2 regions of the Mesobacillus sp. QJM3NY_10 genome follow, and region 1 is predicted to be linked to the other one. Evidence: a T-box and tRNA genes for the amino acid it is inferred to sense, from the RefSeq annotation. Region 1 holds a T-box; the other holds one or more tRNA genes.
What was found. A T-box is a leader RNA that pairs with one kind of tRNA and senses whether it is charged. The one in region 1 lies ahead of alaS (alanine--tRNA ligase), so its partner is inferred to be a tRNA-Ala.
Positions count from the first base shown of each region.

Region 2: it has a tRNA-Ala gene. The T-box ahead of alaS (alanine--tRNA ligase) is inferred to sense a tRNA for this amino acid. The anticodon was not compared.

Region 1 covers NZ_CM149675.1:3,425,453-3,436,853, reverse strand. Annotated here, with positions in the region: gene recD2 (SF1B family DNA helicase RecD2) at 1-2,305, shown strand, start outside; gene AC0VX7_RS17385 (PRC-barrel domain-containing protein) at 2,298-2,894, shown strand; gene AC0VX7_RS17380 (hypothetical protein) at 2,904-3,095, shown strand; gene AC0VX7_RS17375 (YrzQ family protein) at 3,119-3,253, shown strand; gene AC0VX7_RS17370 (AI-2E family transporter) at 3,541-4,620, shown strand; T-box leader at 4,685-4,896, shown strand; gene alaS (alanine--tRNA ligase) at 4,972-7,605, shown strand; gene AC0VX7_RS17360 (IreB family regulatory phosphoprotein) at 7,686-7,955, shown strand; gene ruvX (Holliday junction resolvase RuvX) at 7,956-8,372, shown strand; gene AC0VX7_RS17350 (DUF1292 domain-containing protein) at 8,388-8,675, shown strand; gene mltG (endolytic transglycosylase MltG) at 9,211-10,353, shown strand; gene AC0VX7_RS17340 (O-methyltransferase) at 10,666-11,304, shown strand; gene AC0VX7_RS17335 (peptidase U32 family protein) at 11,310-11,401, shown strand, end outside.
Region 2 covers NZ_CM149675.1:3,804,535-3,815,935, reverse strand. Annotated here, with positions in the region: gene AC0VX7_RS19285 (PLC family EF-hand domain-containing protein) at 140-352, shown strand; gene AC0VX7_RS19280 (hypothetical protein) at 402-761, opposite strand; gene AC0VX7_RS19275 (helix-turn-helix domain-containing protein) at 856-1,053, opposite strand; gene AC0VX7_RS19270 (hypothetical protein) at 1,151-1,366, opposite strand; gene AC0VX7_RS19265 (helix-turn-helix domain-containing protein) at 1,437-1,637, opposite strand; gene AC0VX7_RS19260 (hypothetical protein) at 1,730-1,954, opposite strand; gene AC0VX7_RS19255 (helix-turn-helix transcriptional regulator) at 2,005-2,211, opposite strand; gene AC0VX7_RS19250 (hypothetical protein) at 2,332-2,454, shown strand; gene AC0VX7_RS19245 (hypothetical protein) at 2,469-2,891, shown strand; tRNA gene AC0VX7_RS19240 (tRNA-Ala) at 3,144-3,216, opposite strand; gene AC0VX7_RS19235 (MgtC/SapB family protein) at 3,320-4,015, opposite strand; gene AC0VX7_RS19230 (DMT family transporter) at 4,171-5,085, shown strand; gene AC0VX7_RS19225 (N-acetyltransferase family protein) at 5,095-5,634, shown strand; gene AC0VX7_RS19220 (hypothetical protein) at 5,695-5,871, opposite strand; rRNA gene AC0VX7_RS19215 (16S ribosomal RNA) at 6,292-7,842, shown strand; rRNA gene AC0VX7_RS19210 (23S ribosomal RNA) at 8,070-11,004, shown strand; rRNA gene rrf (5S ribosomal RNA) at 11,150-11,265, shown strand; tRNA gene AC0VX7_RS19200 (tRNA-Val) at 11,276-11,351, shown strand.

The DNA.
Region 1 (11,401 bases):
TACAGGGTATTTCCCCCGGATTCATGAGCAGGAGACTTATATTTTCTTTGGTGAGGTCAAAGAGCACCCTAAGTTCGGCGCACAATTCCATGCGACTCACTTCCGGAAAGATCTGCCGCAGTCAAAGCAGGGGATCATCAGCTACCTTTCTGGTGATCTTTTCAAAGGAATCGGGAAGAAAACAGCAGAGAAAATTGTCGATACACTGGGGGAAAAGGCCATCACGAGGATTATCGAGAACCCGTCTGTCCTTGACGAGATTCCGAAGCTGGCGCCTGAAAAAGCAAAGGAACTTTATGACACATTAATGGAACATCAGGGCCTTGAACAAGTAATGGTCGCATTGAATGAATATGGCTTTGGTCCTCAGCTTTCGATGAAAATTTATCAAGTATACAAGGAACAGGCGATTGACATTATTCAAAACAACCCTTACAAGCTTGTCGAGGATATCGAAGGCATCGGTTTCGGAAGGGCGGATGAACTGGGCAGCCAGCTCGGGCTGACAGGTAACCATCCGGACCGGATCAAGGCAGCCTGTCTCTATACCCTTGAAAATTCAAGCATCCAGGGCGGGCATGTTTTCATGAATGCGGAAGAGCTCCTAGTCGAAGTGAAAAAGCTGCTTGAAGATAATCAGCATATTGAGATTGAATTTACTGATATCTCGAACGAAATCATCAAGCTAGGTGAAGAAGGAAAGCTGGTTGCAGAAGAACAGAGAGTCTATTTGCCATCCCTTTATTATTCGGAAAAAGGCCTGGTTGTGAACATTAAAAGGATCCTTGAGCAGACAGAATACGAAAATCAATTTCCTGAATCGGAGTTTCTCCTTGCTCTCGGAAATCTTGAGGAGCGCCTGGGTGTCCAATATGGGCCAAGCCAGAAGGAAGCGATCCAGACAGCGCTTATGTCACCGATGATGATTTTGACCGGTGGTCCCGGCACAGGTAAAACGACGGTCATTAAGGGAATTGTTGAACTTTATGCAGAGCTCCATGGCTGTTCTCTGGACCCGAAAGATTACAAAAAAGAAGAACCTTATCCATTCTTGCTTGCGGCGCCGACTGGTCGTGCGGCAAAGAGGATGACTGAGTCAACCGGTCTGCCTGCTGTGACAATCCATAGGCTGTTGCGCTGGAATGGCGCAGAAGGTTTTGATCATAATGAAGACCAGCCGCTTGAGGGAAAGATATTGATTATCGATGAAACCTCAATGGTTGATATATGGCTCGCCCATCAATTATTCAAATCTCTGCCTGACAATATTCAGGTAATCGTGGTGGGAGATGAAGACCAGCTCCCTTCAGTAGGTCCTGGCCAGGTACTGAAGGATCTATTGGATTCTGGCAGGGTTCCGACTGTGAGGCTGACGGATATCTACAGGCAGGCTGAAGGTTCGTCAATAATCGAACTTGCCCACCAAATCAAAAAAGGCTATCTGCCAGGCGATATTTCAGCCCAACAGCCTGACCGTTCTTTTATAAAATGTACGACAAGCCAGATTCCCCAGGTAGTCGAAAAGGTTGTCGCCAATGCTAAGAAAAAAGGATATTCCCCGAGGAATATCCAGGTGCTGGCACCGATGTACCGTGGTCCAGCCGGCATTGACCGATTGAACGAGCTGCTGCAGGATCTCTTCAATCCTAATTCTGATGGGACGAGAAAAGAGCTTGCGTTTGGTGATGTGAAATATCGTATCGGGGATAAGGTCCTTCAGCTAGTCAATCAGCCGGAAGCCAATGTGTTCAATGGTGACATGGGTGAGGTTGTTGCGATATTTTACGCAAAGGAAAACACGGAAAAGCAGGATCAGCTGATCGTCTCCTTCGATGGCATAGAAGTTACCTATAATAGGGCGGACCTCTCGCAAATCACCCACGCTTATTGCTGTTCCGTGCATAAATCCCAGGGGAGTGAATTTCCGATTGTCGTCCTTCCAGTGGTAAAAAGCTACTTCAGAATGCTGCGCAGAAATCTAATTTATACAGCAATCACCAGGAGTAAGCAATTCCTCATTCTTGTTGGCGAAGAAGAAGCACTGAAAATGGGGATAGAACGCGGTGAAGATACCGAAAGGAATACAACACTTGTTAAGAAGCTTGTACAATTACTGCCTGAATTGCAAGATGAAACGAATACAAAGGCTCAAAGCGGGACTCAGTCGGAAAATAAACTCCAAAATGAAGATAGTACCGGCAAAGATGAAAAAATGGATTATATTGAAATCATCAAAAACGCTGATCCAATGATCGGAATGGACAAACTGACTCCTTATGATTTTATGGAGGAAAAGGATGCATAAGAATCTGCAGTCACTGCGGATTCTTTTTTTATTTTCCATGGAAATCCTTACACCACATGATTTTAGCGAAGCGGTGGAAACTAAGATTGTTCGGGAAAGGCGGGACACACTTTTGCGGACATTTTCACTTTTAAAGGGACTGCCTGTATATGAATTGGCGAGTGGACAAAAACTGGGCGAAGTTTGTGATGTTAGCATTTCTGGCAATGGAAGCGTAGTAGGCTTACTTGTAAAAAAGGGTGCGTTCATCAAGAAAACGTTTCAGGTGAAAGTGGATCAGGTTTCATCCTTTGGTGAAGATGGAGTCATGGTGAAAGACAAATCAGCCTTGGAGCGATTGGAGACAGAGCCTGAATATACATTTGAGCATAATGAGAGCCTTGCTGGGAAAAAGCTTCTTTCAAAAGAAGGTGAGCAGCTTGGCTTGCTGGAGGATGTATATTTTATGGAAGAATTGGGCACGATTGTAGGGTACGAATTAACGGATGGCTTTTTTTCGGATATCGCGAATGGAAAGCGTGTCATAAAGACCACTGGTCCGCCTGCAATCGGAAAGGATGCCATCGTCGTCACTGTCAAATCGAGATGAGGTGTCCTAATGTTAAGTTGTCCCAATTGCAAAAGCAAGGATATCGGTAAAATTGGAATTAACCAATATTACTGCTGGAATTGCTTCATCGAACTGTCTCTGAACAAAGGCTTGATCCATACCCATCAAGTCGAAGAAGATGGAACATTGAGCTCACTTGATGATTTATTTGAGGAAGATCAACGTCAATACGGCATGTAAAATAAAACGAAGAGGTGAAGCACATGAATAAAATGTTAACCTCCGTAATCGCTCTTGGCGCTGGAATGGCAGCATACAACTATGCTTCCAACAACAATATGATGTCTGGAAGGAAAATGAAAAGGCTAGGCAAAAAAATGACAAAAGCTTTATTCTAAGTTTGGATAATCAGATTAATCCCTTGCGTATTCGCAAGGGATTTTTAATGTCAAATTGGAAAAAACGCTGAGAATTTCCAAGTCGCTATAAAAATCCGTTTTTCGCTATAATAATAAAATACCCGCTACAAAAAATTGTTTTTGGCTATAAACTTTAAGATTTCGCTATAAAAATGAACTTTTGCTGTTAAATCAAAAAACTAAGCTTAAATAAATTCCACACATGGCCAAAAATGCATAATCCACCACCTTTCTTTCAAGAATAAACAAGAAGGAGGGTGAAGATGATGAATATCCAGATGAAATGGTATTACCGGCTTGGATTTCTTCTCCTTTTATTCATTGTACTGTACGTATTCATCAAATTGCAGTCCATCTGGGTTCCTTTTTTGGAAGTCTTGCTTTCGCTGCTTGTGCCTTTTTCCGTGGCTGCTTTCATTACATATTTGCTGCATCCTATTGTAGAAGCTCTTCACCAAAAGGGGCTTCATCGCGGAGTTTCTATCTTGATCATCTATATTTTGTTCTTTGGCGGAGCCGGCTTTGCTTTTTACAAAGGCATACCAGCGCTGATCCACCAGCTGGGCGACCTTGCGGAAAATGCTCCGTATTTCGCTGAGCAGTATAAACAAATGGTCAATAATATCGTTGACCAGACTTCGACATGGCCGGCAGGTATCCACGAAAGAATCGAGGATGGTATTAATCGGATGGAGCAATGGCTTGATGGTGTGCTCGCAGGTACGATGACATTCCTGATGGATATCATTAATTCCATCCTTACGATTGCCGTGATCCCGTTTATTGCTTTTTATATGCTGAAGGATTTCGACGTCATGAAAAAAGCGGCGTGGTATCTCACCCCACGGCAGTGGAGACAGCCAGGCACTAAGTTCCTGCATGAAGTCGACAAATCCCTGGGCAGCTATATCCGCGGACAGCTGCTCATATGCCTTATAATTGGAGTGCTATCCTCATTGTTTTTTTGGCTGGCAGGCATAAAGTATTCGCTGCTGCTTGGAGCGATTGTCGGGATAACGAATGTGATCCCTTATTTCGGCCCGATCATTGGAGCTATTCCAGCTGTAATCATTGCCGCGACAATGTCGGTGAAGATGGTCCTTTTATCACTCGTGATCGTGTTCTCGCTTCAGTTCCTCGAGGGAAATATCCTTTCCCCACTGATTGTCGGCAAAAGCCTGCACATGCATCCGCTGATGATCATGTTTGCACTGCTGGCGGGGGAAGAGGTTGGCGGCATCCTTGGATTGATTCTTGCCGTTCCCGTCCTTGTGGTATTAAGAGCGGCACTAATTCACGCAAAAGACCATATCATAGTTGAAAGAAAGAAAGAGCGTCCATCATAATTTTTTGCAAGTCGTTTGACAAAGTGCAAGGAGCTATATATAATTCGGCTATAGATTAATAATTCGAAAAATGTAGAAGGAACGAGTATGTTATAGACCATCGTCCAGAGAGGGATTCCCAGGCTGCAAGAATTCCCGATGAAGGATAACAGAAAGCTATTCCGGAGTGCAGGCAAAACCTGCCGTAGCAGCTGCGTTAAAGCGTTTTTGAGAGATGGGCGCACGTATTTGTGTCCATAATCAGGGTGGTACCGCGAGCAAGCTCTCGTCCCTGTCCAGGGATGAGGGCTTTTTTTGTTGCCTAAAATCCCTGAAAGCTTAAATTTCACTTGGGTTTAGGAGGTTAGTTTTATGAAGAAACTGACAGGTGCTGAAATCAGAAGAATGTATCTTGATTATTTTAAGGAGAAAGGCCACGCAATCGAACCGAGTGCGTCGCTTGTACCGCATGATGATCCTTCCTTGCTTTGGATCAACAGTGGTGTTGCAACACTGAAAAAGTATTTTGACGGCCGTGTCGTACCGGAAAATCCACGGATCACAAACGCACAGAAATCAATCCGTACGAACGATATCGAAAATGTCGGCAAGACAGCACGCCACCATACGTTTTTTGAAATGCTCGGGAACTTCTCGATTGGCGACTATTTCAAGGTAGAAGCAATTGAATTCGCATGGGAATTCCTTACGGATGAAAAATGGATCGGCTTTGATCCAGAGAAACTGTCCGTGACAATTCACCCTGAAGACGACGAAGCTTTCAATATTTGGAGAGAAAAAGTCGGTGTTCCTGAAGAGCGAATCATCCGCCTTGAAGGGAACTTCTGGGATATCGGTGAAGGTCCTAGTGGTCCGAACACGGAAATCTTCTATGACAGAGGACCTGAATACGGCAATGACCCTGAAGATCCAGAATTATACCCTGGTGGAGAAAATGACCGTTATTTAGAAGTTTGGAACCTAGTGTTCTCCGAGTTCAATCACAACCCTGATGGAACATATACTCCACTGCCGAAGAAAAATATTGATACAGGCATGGGACTAGAGCGCATGGCTTCTGTTGTCCAGGACGTTCCTACAAACTTTGAAACAGATCTGTTCATGCCGATCATCAATGCGACTGAAGAACTTTCTGGTGAAAAATACGGACAGTCCAAGGAGAAGGATGAGGCGTTCAAAGTAATTGCTGACCACACCCGTACGGTTGCATTTGCTGTCGGTGACGGTGCGCTTCCATCAAACGAAGGCCGCGGATATGTACTTCGCAGATTGCTGCGACGCGCTGTCCGTTACGCGAAGAAACTGAACATCAACCGTCCGTTCATGTACGAGCTGGTGCCGGTTGTCGGTGAAATCATGCATGACTTCTATCCAGAGGTAAATGAAAAGACAGATTTTATCCAGAAGGTCATCAAGAACGAAGAAGACCGCTTCCATGAAACACTTCATGAAGGACTTGCAATTCTATCTGAGCTGATCAAGAAGGAAAAGGAAAAAGGCAGCGGCATGGTGCAGGGCGAGGATGTATTCCGCCTTTATGACACATACGGATTCCCAGTGGAATTAACAGAAGAGTATGCTGAAGAAGAAGGCTTGAAGGTCGACCATGTAGGCTTTGAAAAAGAAATGGAGCTGCAGCGTGAAAGGGCTCGTGCTGCCCGACAGGATGTAGGTTCCATGCAGGTCCAAGGTGGCATTCTTGGTGACATCAAAGAAAGCAGCGAATTCGTAGGCTATGATAATTTTGAAACAAACAGCAAGATTGTTGCATTAGTCAAGGAAGGCGAGCTTGTTGAGGAAGCGAAGGCAGGCGATGAGGTTCATTTCATCCTTGATAACACACCTTTCTATGCAGAAAGCGGCGGCCAGATCGCTGATAAAGGAACAATCGAAGCAAATGGCGTGAAGCTATCAGTCAAGGATGTAAAGAAAGCTCCTAACGGCCAAAACCTTCACCATGCAGTGGTAGTAGAGGGGGCAGTTACGAAGGGCCTTGAAGTGACAGCTAAAGTTGACCAGGATAACCGTGCGAGAATCATCAAGAACCATACTGCAACACACTTGCTCCACCAGGCATTGAAGGATGTGCTTGGCGGTCACGTAAACCAGGCAGGTTCTCTAGTCGAGCCTGATAGACTGCGTTTCGACTTCTCTCACTTTGGTCAGGTGACTGCGGAAGAACTTGAGCAAGTAGAATCAATCGTCAACGAAAAAATCTGGAGAAGTATCCAGGTTGAGACTAGCTTCAAGCCGATTGCTGAAGCAAAATCAATGGGCGCAATGGCATTGTTCGGTGAAAAATACGGCGATATTGTCCGTGTCGTAAAAGTTGGCGACTACAGCCTTGAGCTTTGCGGCGGCTGCCACGTTCCTAACACTTCTGTCATCGGATTATTTAAAATTGTATCCGAGAGCGGTATTGGTGCTGGAACAAGAAGGATTGAAGCTGTAACAGGCGAAGCAGCTTACACAGTGCTTAATGACCAGATTAGTATTCTGAAGGACGCAGCATCTAAATTGAAGACGTCTCCAAAAGAAGTTTCGAACAGAATTGATTCCATGCTTGTTGAAATGAAGCAGCTTCAGCGCGAAAATGAATCTCTATCAGCAAAATTGGGTAATATTGAAGCAGGAAGCCTTACTTCCAAGGTCAAAGAAGTCAATGGTGTCCAGCTGCTTGCAGCACGTGTTCAGGCTGCAGATATGAACAGCCTTCGTAATATGGCTGATGACTTGAAGCAAAAGCTAGGTTCAGCTGTCATCCTTCTAGGCATGACCGACGGCAGCAAAGTGAATCTGATTGCTGCAGTGACAGATGATCTGATCAAGCAAGGTTACCAGGCTGGAAAACTGATCAAGGAAGCAGCGGCAATTTGCGGCGGAGGCGGCGGGGGCCGTCCGGATATGGCCCAGGCTGGCGGGAAGGACCCATCAAAACTCGACAATGCGCTTCAATTTGCCGAAGAATGGGTAAAATCAATTTGATATAAAAGTAAAGTAGTGTAAAATGAAAGGTAACTTGAAGAAAATTTTACCGGCTATTTTTTGAGAGAGAGGTGCATTCGATGAGCTCGTTTGACAAGACGATGAGATTTAATTTTCCCGAAGAGCCTTTTGAGCATGACGTCAATGAAGTCCTGCTGCAGGTGTATGAAGCATTGCAGGAAAAGGGATATAACCCGATCAACCAGATTGTCGGTTATTTGCTCTCTGGCGACCCGGCCTATATTCCCCGCCATCGGGATGCCCGCAATATCATCCGCAAACTGGAGCGGGATGAAATTATCGAGGAACTGGTCAAAGCCTATTTAAGGAACCACCGAGAGGGGAAATAAATGCGTACGATGGGACTGGATGTCGGCTCAAAAACAGTCGGCATTGCGCTGAGCGATGAACTGGGATGGACTGCTCAGGGACTTGAAACATTGAAAATCAACGAAGAAGAAAATGTGTTTGGTTTCGATGAATTAGGTAAAATAATAAAAGAGTACGAAGTCAGCAAAGTTGTCGTCGGGCTGCCTAAAAACATGAACGGCACAATTGGGCCACGCGGAGAAGCGAGCCAATTCTTTGCCCGTGAATTGGAGGAAAGGTTCGGCGTCCCTGTCATCCTCTGGGACGAGCGTCTGACGACAGTGGCTGCAGAGCGGGTTTTGCTCGAGGCAGACTTGAGTCGCAAAAAAAGGAAAAAGGTCATTGATAAAATGGCCGCAATGATGATTCTACAAGGCTATTTAAACAGCCAAAATTAAATTGAGGTGACTACAATGGATCACGGCGAAAACAACATTACAGTAGTAGACGAAAACGGCAACGAACAACTATGCGAAGTACTTTTCACATTTGACTCTGATGAATTTGGCAAGTCATATGTGCTTTATTATCCAGTAGGTGCAGAGGATAACGATGACGAAGAAATCGAAATCCACGCATCAGCATTCACACCGTCAGAAGACAACGAAGATGGCGATCTAATGCCAATCGAAACGGACGCAGAATGGGACATGATCGAAGAAATGCTAGAAACATTCCTTGCAGAGCAAGACGAAGAATAGAATACTACAATTGGACCAGGCGAATGATGCCTGGTCCTTTATTTTTTAACAGTAAAACTATCGGCCAAACAGGGGTGAAGATTAATTGAAAAGTGTCCGATAGGAAGGCTCTATCGGACAAACAGAGGGAAGAATCTTTGTAAGTGTCCGATAGAAGGGCTCTATCGGACAAACAGGGTGCAGAATCTGAGGAAAGTGTCCGATAGAAGGGCTCTATCGGCCAAACTGCGAGGAGAATCTGAGGAAAGTGTCCAATAGGAAGGCGCTATCGGACAAACAGAGGGAAGAATCTTGTGTTAGTGTCCGATAGATAATCTAAATTGACCTTCATTATGCCAGCACCCTTCCCCGCAAAAGGCACTGACTTCTGTTCTCACACGCCTTATTAGCGCTGTCGAAATTTTGGTTTATTTGTCGCTAGTGGTATTTTTTCGTAATTATTTGCAAATAGAAATTAAAAATATAGTATAATGGTTCGAGATGTGAAAATAGAGAGTATCCAGGAAATTAACATTGTTAACTGGAGGGGGAAGTTATGTCTGACGAAAAAAATAGTAAACTAGATAAAAAGAAGTTGATTGCTGAGAGGTTGGTTGAACAGCAAAAGGAAGCAAGAATTGTTAGGAAGATCGTATTCATCACGGCGATCGTCGGTATCCTGCTCATCGGGGCAGTAGGCGGAGGCGGATATTATTATATTAAAGAAGCCCTTAAGCCGGTAGATGCATCCAGCGAGAAGACGATTGATGTCAATATCCCGATTGGCTCCTCTACTACAGGAATCGGAAAGATATTGGAGGAAAATGGTGTAATCCGGGATGCGAGAGTTTTCAAATACTATGTGAAATTTAAAAATGAAGCAGGTTTTATGGCCGGGGATTACAAAATGAATCCGTCCATGACACTTCCAGAAATAATTTTGAGCTTGAAAACTGGTAAAGTCATGCAGGAAGTGGTCATGAAAATTACCATTCCTGAAGGAAAGCAGTTAAAGCAAATCGCTGGAATTATTGCGGAAAAGACACAGCAAAATGAAGAAGAGATTTTTAAACAGCTCAACGATAAAGAGTTCATCACAAAAATGATGGGTAGATATCCAGACGTTCTGACGGAAGACATATTAAAAGAAAATGTGAAGTATCCGCTTGAAGGCTATCTGTTCCCGGCAACTTATCCTTTCTATTCTGAAAAGCCAACGGTCGAGGAAATCGTTACTGTCATGTTGACTAAGACTAAGGAAGTTCTCGGTGAATTCAGAGGCCAGATGGAAGAAAAAGAAATGACGACACATGAATTGATGACGATGGCATCGCTCATTGAGGAAGAAGCGACTGAAAAAGTTGACCGCGATAAAATCGCGAGCGTTTTCTATAATCGCCTGGAAGACGGTATGATGCTGCAAACAGACCCTACTGTCCTATATGCGCACGGAGAACATAAAGACCGGGTGTTTTACAAGGATCTTGAAATTGATGACCCTTATAATACCTATAAAATCCAGGGGTTGCCGCCAGGCCCAATCGCCAATCCAGGGGTTATGTCGATTGAAGCCACTCTGGCACCTGCCGACACAGATGATATGTATTTCCTTGCAACGTCTACAGGAGATGTGCTCTTCTCTAAAACACTTGCAGAGCATAATCGCAAAGTGAACGAACATATAACAAACAAAAAATAACAGTAAATAAAAGGGGAAATGCAGAAAGGTTAGCATTTCCCTTCTTATTGTGATAAAATAATTCAAGTGTTTTTTTCTAGATTCAATAGTAATGTTACTGTCTACCGTAAGCTCCGAGTGGGAGCTCCGATTTATTTGATAGCGTGCATTGCAGAAGTAGGAGTTGTAGCTTATTTAGCTTATGGACCTGTATGGCATACTGCCTGGCGGTGTTCTCTCTAAACCTGTGAACGCTATTTTTTTCATGCTTGGACAGTCATTTAATATATCTACTCTGGCTGATCTTAGGCCTTTGAATAGAGGTGAAGCAGCTTGCTTAGTCTAGAGCTGCAAAGTTATATAGATTCTCTTATACAATCCCGGAATGGCCTCGTTGCAGAGATGGAGGAATATGCCCATCAAAACGGAGTTCCAATCATGGAGCCGGCAGGTATTGAAACCATGCTGCAGTTCTTGAGAATACAGCAGCCGGAAGCGATTTTGGAGGTAGGGACTGCAATTGGCTATTCAGCACTAAGGATGGCATTCGCCCTGCCGCAAACAAAGATCGTCACTTTGGAACGGGATGAGGAACGGTTTAAGCTTGCTGTTGATTATATTAAGAGGGCAGACATGCAGCAGCAGATCATCCAAATCAGTGGTGATGCGCTTGAGCTTGAAGAGGAAGTTGCCGGCCATGCTCCATTTGATGCCATTTTTATTGATGCTGCAAAGGGCCAGTATAAGCGTTTTTTTGAAATATACTCAAGGCATTTAAAGCCTGGAGGCATGATCATTACGGATAATGTCCTTTTTAAAGGGCTTGTATATAATCAGGAGGCAGATAGCAGAAGACTTCGCAGCCTGGTTAAAAAAATAGACGAATTCAACCGCTGGCTTGCTGCCAATCAGGAGTATGATACTGTCATACTGCCGATAGGCGACGGGATAGCGGTTAGTAAGAAGAGGTGAACGGAATGAATAAACCTGAATTATTGGTAACTCCAAAGAGTGTTGAGGATATTATTCCACTGGCGGAGGCGGGAGCAGATGCTTTCTTGATTGGTGA
Region 2 (11,401 bases), 380 kb from region 1:
CAAAAAGGTGTTACTGCTTAAATAAAGAAAGCCTTTTTCAATCGATAGGGGCTTTTCTCTTATATAAATTAATCAATATTGTGAACAACAAGGTTAACTCCTCTTAAGTGTTGAATTTAAATATAAGAGGGGGAGTGAAATGCAAAGAGCGCGAGAAAAAATTCAACCGATTTGTGTAGTCTGCCGGCAGCCAATGCGAAAGGATGACATGGTCCAGGTAGACAAACTGTTCGACCATTTTACACATTTTACTTGCTACAACTTAGAAAAAAGTGAAATCAAAGAAATCGGGAAGTTCGAGGAAATCGTTATGGCCAACAAGAAATACAAAAAGTTGTATCTTGTTCAATAAAAAAAGCCTCACTCATTGAGTGGGGCTTTTAACTGTTTGTGAAATTCCCTTAAATTGCTCCCATGCCTTGTAGAATAATTTTCGCATCAGTGTTCAAGTATGCGGGTGTATCTTTTCGTAAGAGCAAGTTCGGATTATCCTTAACAAGCATCTTAATCCCTCTAACATCGAATTTATTAGCGTATGTATTAATTGCATTAATGACTGCCATATCTTTTCTTGTTATCGGCTTTCCTCCGTCAGCTTGCATTTCTAACAGGAAATCCAGTAACTCCCTTGCATTCTTATTTAACATATTTTTATGCTCTTTTAAGATTTCAGTATTTTCTTCAATATAAACCCTAGCGGTTGCGAGTTCCATGTCTTCTACATATCTGTTAATCTTTGCTGTCAGTGCATCTAAGCTCAATCTATCCATCTCCTTGGTGTGGGCTACACTGATATATCGGAATAAAAACATTTAATTTTAGGCTTTATAATTAGATGCTGCCTTAAAGAGGGAGTTATTCCATTTCTTCATGATCTATCTCATAAAAATCTGTTAATTTTTTTAATGTTGATTGACGATGTTTTCCTTTGTCATTTTCTATATTGCTGAGAGTCCTGGTTGTCATATTAAGTTCTTCGCAAACTTGCTCTTGAGACAAATTTCTTTTGAAGCGTTCTAATCTTAATCGAGTACCTATGCTTTCATTATTCATCTGTTAACCTCCCGGTTAGTATACAAAAGATTATATCCCTCCAATAAAAAAAATTAAACCCATCTCATTCGAGAAGGGTTTTTTGAATTGAATACCATTATAAAAAACTGCTATTAGAATACGGCCCTATCGTAAACATCCCAATCAATCCTATAAATGCCCCAATTGTGTAGGCTCCTTTTATCTTAAGTAGTACTTGGGTGACTAATCCAGGTAACATAATCCATAATAATATTGGAACAAAAACTGACTCCATCACAGGTATAAAAGCCTCAAAAAACGCGTCTGAAATAACTTCGTTTGATCCTAACATGTTATTACCTCCAAGGTAACTTAAGTAGTGGTATGTAAAAAGTTCGATGTGCTAATAAATAATTTCTTACTCAATCGGGAAGGGATTTTTCATTCTCTAATTTGTAAAAATCAATTAACCTTTTGATCGTCTTTCCATGTACACTTTTATTGTTTTCAATCCTACTTAGTGTTTTTATATTCATTTGAAGCGCTTCACATACTTGTTCCTGGGTAAGGTTTCTTTTAAACCTTTCCATTCTCAATATCTCTCCTAAACTTTCAGGGTGCATATTAAAACTACAACTCCTTTCCATTTGTCTAAAGTTATTTCTTAATTTATATCGGATTGATCACCAATAACTTTTAAAGCAAAAAAGAAGCCCTAATCAATAAGATGGGCTTTTAACAGTTTAATGACTTTCTCGGTTATATCCTCTTTTCCATCCACAATGACAGAAAGTAACCCTTCAACATCCATTCCCTTTTTTATCTCCTGGATCCAGTCAACTGCAACCTTTTCGGGTGTCCTGTCTCTTTTTTGAAAGGATCCTCTCCGTTGTACTCTTATACCTCTAGATAGAAAAGTTATTGCAATTGTCACATTCAAGATTGTCACTCCATACACCATTTTATCAAGCGCTTGGAAATTCATATTCTTTATTCAACCATATAACCCCATAAACTTTCTACAGTTTCATCCAGCGAACGAGCAATCCTTATAGCTACAGGAAGAGTCGGAAGTGACTTTCCCCTAACAATAAGACTGAAAGCCCCAGGAGTTAATCCGGCCTTCTCAGCAATAAATCCTTGTTTTAATCCCCGTTCCACCAGTATCTGTTTTAGCTTGGTCTCCAATCCAATCACCTCAGTTATAAATTCTTCAAAAAAAATGTTTGTCCTCTAAATAATTTTGTTATAGGACAAGCAATTAATCTCATATCATTTTTCAAGGACGTCATAAGACGTCAAAAAGGAGGGCTTTACATGAGAGAAACAGAACAGGAAAAACGAGAAAGACTAATCTGTAACGCCAAGGAACAATCTGATATGGAGTGGATTCTGGCAGGTCTGATGCTTATTCATTTAGCTGGATTTTTCACTATTTGAGGGAAGAAAGTTATATGTATAGACCAACTGTACGTTATGCAGATTGTTATCAACAATATGTGGATAAGATGTTTCAATCCACAACCTTAGATCGGAACCAAATCATCAGGGCAGCATTATTCACCGCTGCATATTCGGAGGAATTTTTAAAGCTGATGAGCCAAAACCAAAAAGGTGACGTCCCTCTTCCCTCCCCTTTATGGCAGATGGATCACACCGAGTTATGGAGGGAACAGTCGCCTAAAACAACAGGAGAGGGGAAGGACGTCAATTATCATGATGACCGAAAGGGAGAAATTGAGGATAATAGCAGAGTTGTTGAACCAGAAGCAAGCATCTCAAGTATCCAGGGACGTCAGTACCAGGTCCAGAGATCAGCAGGGCCGGTTCCAGAAAGAATCAAGACGTCAGGAGAAATCCAAATACGAATCGGTTAGATTTATTAAGTTGAAGAAAGTAAAAGGGAGTTATGGTACCTATATTGTAAAAACTAAGATACTCACAGAGGGGGAAGTAGATATAATAATAATTTCTTGTTTAATGATAATCCTGTCTGTGATTTTCTAAAAATGGGCCATAAAACTAATAAAAAATCCATTTCGGCGACAGTTCGGCGACAAAATCAAAATCTTCCTGATGAAAAACTTAATAAAAAAGAAAAAAGCCTTGATATACAAGGCTTTTTCGGATGGAGAATAGGGGGCTCGAACCCCTGACCTCAACGCTGCCAGCGTTGCGCTCTCCCAGCTGAGCTAATCCCCCGTATCTAAATAGATAAGGTACAAGAAAGATTATATAACCATCTTGCTGGACATGCAAGACAAAATTTTATAAGCAAACTAAAAGCCGCAATTCAGCGGCTTTCCTACAACCCTTCAATTTCAACCCGGTTAATGCCTTCCATTTCAGATACCGCTTCATACACATCAGTAGTCTTTCTGCGGAAGTCCACGGTTACAATCAATTGTACCAGCTGGTTTCCCTCTGCAAGATCCTTAATACGGACGTTTTTCAAAGCGATTTTTTCTCCTTTAATCCTGGTAATAATATCGGCAATGCTTTCCCTGCTATTGACATTAAACTGGAGCCTGATCTCTTTTTCCCTTAATTGTCTTGGTCCGATGAACTTCATCAGAAACGGTATGAATTCTACACTTACGATAAGCAGAGCAACGCCTGCGATGGCTTCCCAGTAAAATCCCGCGCCAACTGTGATTCCAATACCAGCGGCACCCCAAATCATCGCTGCCGTGGTTAGGCCTGAAATTGTGTCATTTCCTCTTCGTAAAATAACCCCGGCACCAAGGAAGCCGATACCCGATACGATCTGGGCCGCCAAACGGAGAGGGTCCATCGTGATATTAACGTCTTCATCCCCTGGGAACATATAAGCTGATTCACTTGAGACAATCGTCAAAAGACAGCTGACGATCGATATAACCAGACTTGTTTTAAGGCCAACCGGTTTTCTTTTAATTTCTCTTTCAAGCCCAATGACCAGGCCCAAGAAAGCGGATATCCCCAACTTAAGTAAAATTTCCATATCAATTGAATATAACATGTCGTTTCTCCTGCCCCTGATAAGATGTATTTACTTTCCCTAAAAATGACGGACTAAACTTCTCATTGATAAAATAAAATTTTATTCAAGATAAAAATTCGATTTCATTGTAAAATACATATTATTCACATTGTGTTACTTAAAGGAGAATGGAAATGGAATCACCTAAAGTAAATCCTTATATGGCGGTAGCAATCGGTGTCGTGGCAGTCTCAACTTCTGCGATCCTGGTCAAAGTCTCATCCGCGCCGTCCGGAGTCATAGCCTTTTACCGATTATTCTTTTCTGTACTGTTAATGCTGCCGGTGTTTCTTATAAAGTATGTTTCAGAACTTCGTCTTATTACGAAACGGGATTGGGTATTCACTGGAATAGCCGGGATCTTTCTGGCTTTTCATTTTATCCTCTGGTTTGAATCGCTAAACTATACCTCAGTAGCAAGTTCAACTGTGCTGGTCACTCTTCAACCGCTATTTGCATTTGTTGGGGCCTATCTGTTTTTTAAGGAACGTGTATCCGTTAAAGCGATTTTAAGCGGAGTAATTGCGATCGGCGGCAGCGTCATCATCAGCTGGGGTGATTTTAAAATAAGTGGAAGCGCACTATTTGGAGACTTTTTGGCGATTGTTGCATGCGCCTTGGTAACCGTCTACCTTTTATTTGGCCAAACCGTCAGAAAGAGAATGTCTTTAATAACCTATACTTTTATCGTCTATAGCATCAGTTCAATTACTTTGTTCTTCTATGTAATTGCAGTGGGTGATTCGTTTTACCCATATCCCACAAGTGATTGGGTTTACTTCATCCTGCTTGCGTTGATCCCAACTTTGCTTGGCCATACATTGTTTAACTGGTCTATAAAATGGATCAGCGCCTCAGTCATTTCTATGGCCATACTTTTCGAACCGGTTGGCGCAACCGTATTGGCCTTCTACCTGCTCGGTGAAAAAGTAATTTTGACACAGGTGATCGGAGGATTAGTTGTTATTGCGGGGATAACATTGTTTTTAGTAGATGAAAGAAAGATGAAGCTAAAAAATCAAGCCGAAATCAAATCAATCTCGGGGTAGGGGATGAAAGTGCAAATTAGAAAAGCTACGAAAGATGACGCGAGCGGTATTGCCAAGGTTCACGTTAGAAGCTGGCAAGAAACTTACCAGGGAATGATAAGCCAGGATTACTTGGATTCTTTAAAGGTAGAGGACAGGAAACCTTTATGGGAAAAAAGCTTATCAGAAAGTGCTGATACATCTCCAGTTTTTGTCGCAGTTAATCCAGAGGGAGAGATAGTTGGCTTTGCATCTTTTGGTAAAGAAAGATCAGGGAAGTTTAATGCCGACGGAGAATTGTACGCGATTTATATCCTTAAAGAGTACCAAAGAGGAAAACTGGGCCTGATGCTGCTTTTAGCGGGTTTAGATGATTTGCTAAAGCAAGATTATGAATCCATGCTCGTTTGGGTGTTAGCTGATAATGAAAGCCGAAAATTTTATGAAAGCCTTCAGCCACAAAAAGCTGGAGAAGAAGTTGTGAAAATTGCAGGCAAGGAATATATCGAAGTGGCTTATATATGGAGAGATTTAAAGTTGCTGCACCAGACTACTATAGAAAAACTGTAAGAGTATAGTTGCAAATCTGTAAGGTACAAACAAAAAATCCCCTTTAAAGAGGGGATTTTTTTAAATGAATAGGTAAGTGAACCTTGAAAACAATAATGCACAGACGGTGGATAAAATTAAAGTTCCTCCGTGAACCTTTCCTTCAGCGTTTGCGATTTTAATGGCTTCAATGTAGGCAATACTGAATAATAGTATCGCCATGATTAGTGAGAGATAAAGTGCAATTGATTGCAGCAAATAGATTCACCTCAGTAAATTAGTTTGTCCAAAGCATTATATGAGTACAAGCGAGAAATTATTAATAAAAGCATTTAATAAGAAGAAACTCGGAAAACCAAAAAGAACTCTCTCATTGTGAAAAATTCTCTTAAAATTATATTGCAAACATATTTTATCCATGGTATATTTAATCTCGCTTCAGGAAAACAACGTTGAATTGAAAAAATAAACATCAGTTTTCACGAAAAAGAAAAACAATAATGATGTTGACAATAACAAATCAGCGTGTTATATTAATAAAGTCGCTTCTGGGCGACGAACTGAACAACTTGCTCTTTGAAAACTAAACAAACAAGCGTCAACAAACAATAAATGATCATGTTTCTTCTATAAGAACATGAGCCAACGTTTTAACTTTATGAGCTAACTCATAACTCTTTCTTGGAGAGTTTGATCCTGGCTCAGGACGAACGCTGGCGGCGTGCCTAATACATGCAAGTCGAGCGAATCTTCATTAGCTTGCTTTTGAAGATTAGCGGCGGACGGGTGAGTAACACGTGGGCAACCTGCCTGTAAGACTGGGATAACTTCGGGAAACCGGAGCTAATACCGGATAATCCTTTCCCTCACATGAGGGAAAGCTGAAAGACGGTTTCGGCTGTCACTTACAGATGGGCCCGCGGCGCATTAGCTAGTTGGTGAGGTAACGGCTCACCAAGGCAACGATGCGTAGCCGACCTGAGAGGGTGATCGGCCACACTGGGACTGAGACACGGCCCAGACTCCTACGGGAGGCAGCAGTAGGGAATCTTCCGCAATGGACGAAAGTCTGACGGAGCAACGCCGCGTGAACGATGAAGGCCTTCGGGTCGTAAAGTTCTGTTGTCAGGGAAGAACAAGTATCGGAGTAACTGCCGGTACCTTGACGGTACCTGACCAGAAAGCCACGGCTAACTACGTGCCAGCAGCCGCGGTAATACGTAGGTGGCAAGCGTTGTCCGGAATTATTGGGCGTAAAGCGCGCGCAGGCGGTTCCTTAAGTCTGATGTGAAAGCCCCCGGCTCAACCGGGGAGGGTCATTGGAAACTGGGGAACTTGAGTGCAGAAGAGGAGAGCGGAATTCCACGTGTAGCGGTGAAATGCGTAGAGATGTGGAGGAACACCAGTGGCGAAGGCGGCTCTCTGGTCTGTAACTGACGCTGAGGCGCGAAAGCGTGGGGAGCGAACAGGATTAGATACCCTGGTAGTCCACGCCGTAAACGATGAGTGCTAAGTGTTAGAGGGTTTCCGCCCTTTAGTGCTGCAGCAAACGCATTAAGCACTCCGCCTGGGGAGTACGGCCGCAAGGCTGAAACTCAAAGGAATTGACGGGGGCCCGCACAAGCGGTGGAGCATGTGGTTTAATTCGAAGCAACGCGAAGAACCTTACCAGGTCTTGACATCCTCTGACAACCCTAGAGATAGGGCGTTCCCCTTCGGGGGACAGAGTGACAGGTGGTGCATGGTTGTCGTCAGCTCGTGTCGTGAGATGTTGGGTTAAGTCCCGCAACGAGCGCAACCCTTGATCTTAGTTGCCAGCATTCAGTTGGGCACTCTAAGGTGACTGCCGGTGACAAACCGGAGGAAGGTGGGGATGACGTCAAATCATCATGCCCCTTATGACCTGGGCTACACACGTGCTACAATGGATGGAACAAAGGGTCGCGAAGCCGCGAGGTCGAGCCAATCCCATAAATCCATTCTCAGTTCGGATTGCAGGCTGCAACTCGCCTGCATGAAGCCGGAATCGCTAGTAATCGCGGATCAGCATGCCGCGGTGAATACGTTCCCGGGCCTTGTACACACCGCCCGTCACACCACGAGAGTTTGTAACACCCGAAGTCGGTGGGGTAACCTTTATGGAGCCAGCCGCCTAAGGTGGGACAGATGATTGGGGTGAAGTCGTAACAAGGTAGCCGTATCGGAAGGTGCGGCTGGATCACCTCCTTTCTAAGGATATTGCCGTAATGGCAATCGGAATGCGAATCTTTCGATTCGTACTGCGGATTTAACAATCCGCATAGTTGTACGCTTGTTTGTTTAGTTTTGAGGGAGTAATTGCCTCAAGGCTTTTTTGTTCCTTGAAAACTAGATAATCGTAAGTAAGAAGAACCAAGAAAAACCGAGTAATCGCCATTTTAGTTTTCTCTCTATATTAATAGAGAAATGACCTTTTAGGTTAAGTTAGAAAGGGCGCACGGTGGATGCCTTGGCACTAGGAGCCGATGAAGGACGGGACTAACACCGATATGCTTCGGGGAGCTGTAAGTAAGCTTTGATCCGGAGATTTCCGAATGGGGAAACCCACTGTTCGTAATGGAACAGTATCTTTGCCTGAATACATAGGGCATTGAAGGCAGACCCGGGGAACTGAAACATCTAAGTACCCGGAGGAAGAGAAAGCAAACGCGATTCCCTGAGTAGCGGCGAGCGAAACGGGACATAGCCCAAACCAAGAGGCTTGCCTCTTGGGGTTGTAGGACACTCAACATGGAGTTACAAAGGAACGGGGTAGATGAAGTGGTCTGGAAAGGCCCGTCAGAGAAGGTAAAAACCCTGTAGTTGAAACTTCGTTCCCTCCTGAGTGGATCCTGAGTACGGCGGGACACGAGAAATCCCGTCGGAAGCTGGGAGGACCATCTCCCAAGGCTAAATACTCCCTAGTGACCGATAGTGAACCAGTACCGTGAGGGAAAGGTGAAAAGCACCCCGGAAGGGGAGTGAAATAGATCCTGAAACCGTGTGCCTACAAGTAGTCAGAGCCCGTTAATGGGTGATGGCGTGCCTTTTGTAGAATGAACCGGCGAGTTACGATTACATGCAAGGTTAAGTTGAGAAGACGGAGCCGCAGCGAAAGCGAGTCTGAATAGGGCGAATGAGTATGTGGTCGTAGACCCGAAACCAGGTGATCTACCCATGTCCAGGGTGAAGGTTGGGTAACACCAACTGGAGGCCCGAACCCACGCACGTTGAAAAGTGCGGGGATGAGGTGTGGGTAGCGGAGAAATTCCAATCGAACTTGGAGATAGCTGGTTCTCTCCGAAATAGCTTTAGGGCTAGCCTCACGTTGTAAGAGTCTTGGAGGTAGAGCACTGTTTGGACTAGGGGCCCTCATCGGGTTACCGAATTCAGACAAACTCCGAATGCCAAAGACTTATCCGTGGGAGTCAGACTGCGAGTGATAAGATCCGTAGTCAAAAGGGAAACAGCCCAGACCACCAGCTAAGGTCCCAAAGTATACGTTAAGTGGAAAAGGATGTGGAGTTGCTTAGACAACCAGGATGTTGGCTTAGAAGCAGCCACCATTTAAAGAGTGCGTAATAGCTCACTGGTCGAGTGACTCTGCGCCGAAAATGTACCGGGGCTAAACGTATCACCGAAGCTGTGGATTGACATCTTAGATGTCAGTGGTAGGAGAGCGTTCTAAGGGCGTTGAAGTCAGACCGTAAGGACTGGTGGAGCGCTTAGAAGTGAGAATGCCGGTATGAGTAGCGAAAGATGGGTGAGAATCCCATCCACCGAATGCCCAAGGTTTCCTGAGGAAGGCTCGTCCTCTCAGGGTTAGTCGGGACCTAAGCCGAGGCCGAAAGGCGTAGGCGATGGACAACAGGTTGATATTCCTGTACCACCTCTTTATCGTTTGAGCAATGGGGGGACGCAGTAGGATAGGGTAAGCGCGCTGTTGGATATGCGCGTCTAAGCAGTTAGGCTGCAAGTGAGGCAAATCCCACTTGCGTGAAGGCTGAGCTGTGACAGCGAGGGAAATATAGTACCGAAGTTCCTGATTCCACACTGCCAAGAAAAGCCTCTAGCGAGATAAAAGGTGCCCGTACCGCAAACCGACACAGGTAGGCGAGGAGAGAATCCTAAGGTGAGCGAGAGAACTCTCGTTAAGGAACTCGGCAAAATGACCCCGTAACTTCGGGAGAAGGGGTGCTCATTTGGGTGAATAGCCTAGATGAGCCGCAGTGAATAGGCCCAGGCGACTGTTTAGCAAAAACACAGGTCTCTGCGAAGCCGCAAGGCGAAGTATAGGGGCTGACGCCTGCCCGGTGCTGGAAGGTTAAGAGGAGGGGTTAGCTCACGCGAAGCTCTGAATCGAAGCCCCAGTAAACGGCGGCCGTAACTATAACGGTCCTAAGGTAGCGAAATTCCTTGTCGGGTAAGTTCCGACCCGCACGAAAGGCGTAACGATCTGGGCACTGTCTCAACGAGAGACTCGGTGAAATTATAGTACCTGTGAAGATGCAGGTTACCCGCGACAGGACGGAAAGACCCCGTGGAGCTTTACTGTAGCCTGATATTGAATTTTGGTACAGCTTGTACAGGATAGGTAGGAGCCTGAGAAACCGGAGCGCCAGCTTCGGTGGAGGCGTCGGTGGGATACTACCCTGGCTGTATTGAAATTCTAACCCACGCCCCTGATCGGGGCGGGAGACAGTGTCAGGTGGGCAGTTTGACTGGGGCGGTCGCCTCCTAAAGAGTAACGGAGGCGCCCAAAGGTTCCCTCAGAATGGTTGGAAATCATTCGCAGAGTGTAAAGGCACAAGGGAGCTTGACTGCGAGACCTACAAGTCGAGCAGGGACGAAAGTCGGGCTTAGTGATCCGGTGGTTCCGCATGGAAGGGCCATCGCTCAACGGATAAAAGCTACCCCGGGGATAACAGGCTTATCTCCCCCAAGAGTCCACATCGACGGGGAGGTTTGGCACCTCGATGTCGGCTCATCGCATCCTGGGGCTGTAGTCGGTCCCAAGGGTTGGGCTGTTCGCCCATTAAAGCGGTACGCGAGCTGGGTTCAGAACGTCGTGAGACAGTTCGGTCCCTATCCGTCGTGGGCGCAGGAAATTTGAGAGGAGCTGTCCTTAGTACGAGAGGACCGGGATGGACGCACCGCTGGTGTACCAGTTGTCTTGCCAAAGGCATCGCTGGGTAGCTATGTGCGGACGGGATAAGTGCTGAAAGCATCTAAGCATGAAGCCCCCCTCAAGATGAGATTTCCCATAGCGCAAGCTAGTAAGAACCCTGAAAGATGATCAGGTTGATAGGTCAGAGGTGGAAGCGCGGTGACGTGTGGAGCTGACTGATACTAATCGTTCGAGGACTTAACCAAAATAGATTATTCGTTCTTCTTGAATTCTTCTTACACATTATCTAGTTTTGAGGGAATAAAGATATTTTCAAAGTAAAATTTCTTTAAAATTTCTCTTGCAAAATAACTTAAAGTCAGTATAATAGATATTGTCTTTAAAAAAATGTCTGGTGACGATGGCGAGAAGGTCACACCCGTTCCCATACCGAACACGGAAGTTAAGCTTCTCAGCGCCGATGGTAGTTGGGGGTTTCCCCCTGTGAGAGTAGGACGTCGCCGGGCAGTTTCAAATGGAGGATTAGCTCAGCTGGGAGAGCATCTGCCTTACAAGCAGAGGGTCGGCGGTTCGATCCCGTCATCCTCCACCAATTTTTATTCGCGAAAGCGAATAAACATCCTTAACTTCACACAGTGAAAT